Regions from separate parts of the Leifsonia sp. RAF41 genome, predicted to be linked through region 1. Evidence: predicted binding sites of a transcription regulator. Region 1 holds the regulator's gene; the other holds the start of a gene.
The links. The regulator LexA, encoded in region 1, represses DNA repair genes until DNA is damaged. The targets are predictions, from matches to a motif close to TCGAACANNTGTTCGA.
Positions count from the first base shown of each region.

Region 1 (2,448 bases):
GTGAACTCGCGGTCGGGGTATCGGTTGACTCCCCCGACGGCTGCGGCGACTCGGGCGACGATGTCGGACGCGACGTCCTCCGGCACCGGATGCGTGTTCTCGTTCACATTGAGCGCGACGGGCACCGGACGCTGCGGTGCACCGTACGGGGAACGACCGCGGAGGTCGTCTCGGATCGGCAGCTCGGAGAGGGAAGTCACCGTTCAATCGTAGTCACGCGACGCAGCCCGAAATCCGGTCAGGACGAAGAACGAAAACGCCGCCCTTACCGCGCGTACTTGGTCGGCACCGCGAGCTGCTGGCCCGGCGAGACCACCGCCGACTCCAGCCCGTTCAGCGACACCATGTCGGCGATCACATCGCGCGGGTCGGCGTTGGGCGCGACGCGCTCCGCCACCGACCACAGCGAGTCGCCGGACTCGACGGAGACGTACTGGAAGCTGACGTGGGCCTGCTCGCCGCTGGCGATGGCGCCGCCGCCGTTCAGCGCGAAGACGAGTGCACCGATCACGAGCGGCATGGCGACCAGCGCAGACAACACCGCGCGGCCGCGTCGGGTGAGACGCAGGCGGACGCGTGCTCCCTCGGGCAGTGGCGGGACCGCGCGAAGGGCGGGAACCGACTCGCTCATCAGTACTGCACTCATGGCCGTGACCTCCTCAGACTCGCGGGTGCGAAGCTGTGTTCCGAATGTATCTTCGAATGTCTGAATCCGCAAGGCGCCCGAAGACGAGGAATTTGCCGATGAAGTTCGCGACACACTCGAACACATGTTTGTCTTCCCTTCCCGACGCGGATACAGTTTCGACTGTCTGAGGACATCAGATCAGGTACCACCGACATTCCTGCCGGAGAGCATCGCGAGAGCGACCCGGTGGACGGCCCAGGCCAGGAGAGGACGCCCGTGTCGAACGAGAACCAGGCCCGCGGAGGCACTCGCCGCCGTAAGAACCTGAGCGACAAGCAGTTGGCGATCCTGGACTTCATCCAGCGCTCGGTGAGCCAGCGCGGCTATCCGCCGAGCATGCGCGAGATCGGCGACGCGGTGGGGCTCTCCTCCCTCTCCTCCGTGACCCACCAGCTCAACCAGCTCGAGCTGAGCGGCTACCTGCGCCGCGACCCGAACCGTCCACGCGCGCTCGAGATCCTGATCGATCTGCCCTCGACCTCGCAGACGCCCGACTACGAGAACCAGACGCCGGTCGGCGACGCGGCGATGGTCCCCCTGGTCGGCCGCATCGCGGCCGGAATTCCGATCACCGCCGAGCAGCAGGTCGACGAGGTGTTCCCCCTCCCCCGCCAGCTGGTGGGCAACGGCGAGCTCTTCATGCTCAAGGTGGTCGGCGAGTCGATGATCGACGCCGCCATCTGCGACGGCGACTGGGTCGTCATCCGGGCGCAGAACACGGCGGAGAACGGCGACATCGTCGCGGCGATGCTCGACGAGGAGGCGACGGTCAAGGTCTTCCGTCAGCGCGACGGCCACACCTGGCTGCTGCCGCGCAACTCGAACTTCGAGCCGATCCTGGGCGACTTCGCGCAGGTTCTCGGCAAGGTCGTGGCCGTCCTCCGCGCCGTCTGACTTCCCGCACCCCTCGCGTCGCCCTGGCCGATTCGTCCTGAATTGTCGGTATCGCCCCCGCTTTCCGGCAATTCGTGACGAATCGTGGGTCATGGTCCGCCAGGCGCGCGGCAGCTCAGGCCCAGCCGAGCTCCTGGAGTCGCTGATCGCTCAGCCCGAAGTAGTGGCCGATCTCGTGCACCAGGGTCACGCGGACGCGCGCCCGCAGCTCGTCCTCGGTGGCCGCCGACGCTTCCAGGTTGTTCCGGTACAGCGTGATGCGGTCCGGTAGCTCCCCGAACCCGTACACACCCCGCCGGGTCAGCGGGCGACCGCTGTACAGTCCGAACAGACGCGGGCGCGCACCGGCCGGCTGATCCTCGATCAGGATGGCCACGTTCTCGAGCGGCCCGACCATGTCGTCCGGCAGAGCGTCGAAGATGTCGCCGACCATCCGCTCGAACTCGTCGTCCGCCATTCTCACCATGAACTCAACCGCACCATGCGCTCATCCTCACACGACGGCGCACACGGCACCGGCCCCGGTTCGCTGTGCGCGTACCGGGGCCGGTGGCGGTGTGAGCCCGCTCGCGAGGGTCAGGCCGTGACGGCCGCCCGCTCGCGGACGCCGCGCGTCGCCTCGATGATGTTGCGGAGCGACGCGACCGTCTCGTCGTAGCCGCGGGTCTTGAGCCCGCAGTCGGGGTTCACCCAGAGCTGGCGGCCCGGAATGGCGCTCAGCGCGGTCTCCAACAGCTCGGTCACTTCGGCGACCGACGGCACGCGCGGCGAGTGGATGTCGTAGACGCCCGGTCCGATGCCGTGTTCGAAGCCGGAGCGCTGGATGTCGTGGACGACCTCCATCCGGCTGCGCGCGGCCTCGATGC
Region 1 covers NZ_JBFREB010000001.1:2,153,047-2,155,494, forward strand. Annotated here, with positions in the region: gene AB4Y74_RS10370 (histidinol-phosphate transaminase) at 1-200, opposite strand, end outside; gene AB4Y74_RS10375 (LysM peptidoglycan-binding domain-containing protein) at 266-646, opposite strand; gene lexA (transcriptional repressor LexA) at 905-1,582, shown strand; gene AB4Y74_RS10385 (metallopeptidase family protein) at 1,698-2,048, opposite strand; gene metE (5-methyltetrahydropteroyltriglutamate--homocysteine S-methyltransferase) at 2,159-2,448, opposite strand, start outside.

Region 2 (2,448 bases), 300 kb from region 1:
TCGATGTAGGGAACGACGCCCTCGAAGCCGGATGTGTAGGACATCTCGCGGCCGTAGCGGTTCTTCCACTTGACCTTGACCTCGAAGTTGTCGCCGTGCAGGACGGCGTCCTTCACGTTGTCCGGGAGCTTGCCCCACGGCGTCTTCAGCGAGAACTTCAGGTCGCGCGCGAGGCCGTCGAGCAGCTTCTCGTAATAGTTGAAGAGACCCTTGCCCTGGGTGGTCCACGGCACGATGACACCCTCGGAGATGCTCAGGGAGTCGTCACCCAGCAGCAGGTCGTCGTCGACCGACATGCGTGTGCCGAGTCCTGAGCACTCGGGGCAGGCGCCGAAGGGAGCGTTGAACGAGAACGTCCGCGGCTCGATCTCGGTGAGCTGGATGGGGTGGCCGTTGGGGCAGGACAGTTTCTCGCTGAAGTTCTGCCACGCGGCTGCGCCCTCGCGGTCGACGTAGTTGATCTGAACGAGGCCATCCGTGAGGCGGAGAGCGGTCTCGAGCGAGTCGGTGAGTCGGCCGAGGATGTCGGGGCCGGCGACGAGGCGGTCGACGACGACCGAGATGTCGTGCTTGACCTGCTTCTTCAGCGTGGGCGGGTCGGACAGCTGCACCTGCTCGCCGTCGACCAGCGCACGGGAGTAGCCGCTCGCGGCCAGCTCCTTGAAGAGGTCGACGAACTCGCCCTTCTTCTGCGAGACGACCGGGCTGACCACCATGTACCGGGTGCCCGCCTCCAGCTCCATCAGCTGATCGGCGATCTGCTGGACGGTCTGGCGCTGGATGCGCTCACCGCAGATCGGGCAGTGCGGCACGCCGATGCGCGCCCACAGCAGACGCATGTAGTCGTAGATCTCGGTGATCGTTCCCACCGTCGAACGCGGGTTGCGGTTGGTCGACTTCTGGTCGATGGACACCGCCGGGCTCAGACCCTCGATGAAGTCGACATCCGGCCGGTCCACCTGGCCGAGGAACTGCCGAGCGTAGGCGGACAGGGACTCGACGTAGCGGCGCTGCCCCTCCGCGAAGATCGTGTCGAACGCGAGCGACGACTTGCCCGATCCGGACAGACCCGTGAAGACCACCATCGAGTCGCGCGGGATCTCGAGGTCGACGTTGTGGAGGTTGTGCACGCGCGCCCCGCGCACACTCAGGTGCGACCCCGTCACTCTGCTGATGTTGCCGGTGATGTCGCCGGTCTCCCCGTGCATTCGATCGTTGTTCACTCGCCCGCTGCTCACTCGCTCTATTCTCCGCCATCCATGCTGTGATTTCGGGGGCTGTTCGCCCACCGCGCACCGCGCCCGAGACCTCGAACGTGTGTTCGATTCTAGCGGGTCGGACGCAGGCACCCCCTGCACGCGCGAGTCTAGGCGCGACCACCGACATTCGTACCGGGGCAGCCGGAAAGCGTCGGTCAGCGAGGCGAGGTCAGCGCCGCGGTCGGCGCAGCAGCGGGGGAACGAGCATCCCGACAATCCCCGCAAGCGCCAGCCCGGACACGATGGCTAGCGCCGGGAGGGACGGACGACCGGCGGGCAGCAGAACGGCGACTGCGACAACCTGCACGGGCACCTGGATCGCCACGAAACGGCGCAGCGTCGGCAGGAGCACGGCCGGTTGAAGACGGGCTGTCGGGGGCACGGCGAGCATCCACGCGCCGACCAGATGCAGCGCGTGCACCCCCGCGATGAGTGCGAGGAGGCGCGCGGTCAGGATGCCCGGCTCCACCAGCGACGACAGCACCAGCACGCCCATCAGCACCCACGCGGTCAGCCAGCGCGGCCGCCACACCGCGACCCCGACCAGGAGGCTCGCGATCACCGTCCACGGTCCCTGCGGCAGCCCGACGAGCAGCAGCGGGAACGCGATCGCGGCGAACAGGACGCGGAGCGACCAGCCGGGCACGGTCCTGGTGCCGATATCGGGGCCAGCGGAGCCGTCGCCCACGCTCATCGCCGGCGCCTCCCCGCCGTCAGTGCGCGCAGCCCCGCCTCGCGCGCCACCGGGTCCTCCCACGGCAGGAGTTCCACCCCACCGCCCTGCAACTGCTGGAGGCGGAGTCTGCGCTCGAGCTCGATCGTGCGCAACGCCAGCCGTTCGCGGGCCGTCAGGTCGCGCGCGTCCCGCGCCGGCAGCACATCGACGGCGATGACGCGGTGGCCTGCTGCGCGCCACGTCAGGGCGAGGGTGGACGGTTGGTCGTCGAGGAACGTCGACAGCACGTAGACGATCGCCCCCGGCGACAGTCGCGGGGAGCGGACGCGCTGGAACGTCGTTCCGGTGGCCGACGTCAGCTCGATCTCCCGCAGCACCCGCTCGCGGTGCCGCGCACCGGCGCGGGGCGGCAGCACCCGGCGCGACTCCCCCAGATCGTCGAAACCGACGCGATCGCCCGCCGCTGCGTACGCGCCCGCCAGCGACGACGCCGCCTCGCGCGCCACGTCCAGC
Region 2 covers NZ_JBFREB010000001.1:1,853,311-1,855,758, forward strand. Annotated here, with positions in the region: gene uvrA (excinuclease ABC subunit UvrA) at 1-1,208, opposite strand, end outside; gene AB4Y74_RS08925 (hypothetical protein) at 1,429-1,953, opposite strand; gene AB4Y74_RS08930 (DUF58 domain-containing protein) at 1,950-2,448, opposite strand, start outside.
Region 2: a site for LexA is predicted at 1,310-1,325, ahead of uvrA (excinuclease ABC subunit UvrA). Genes of this name have one in related genera too.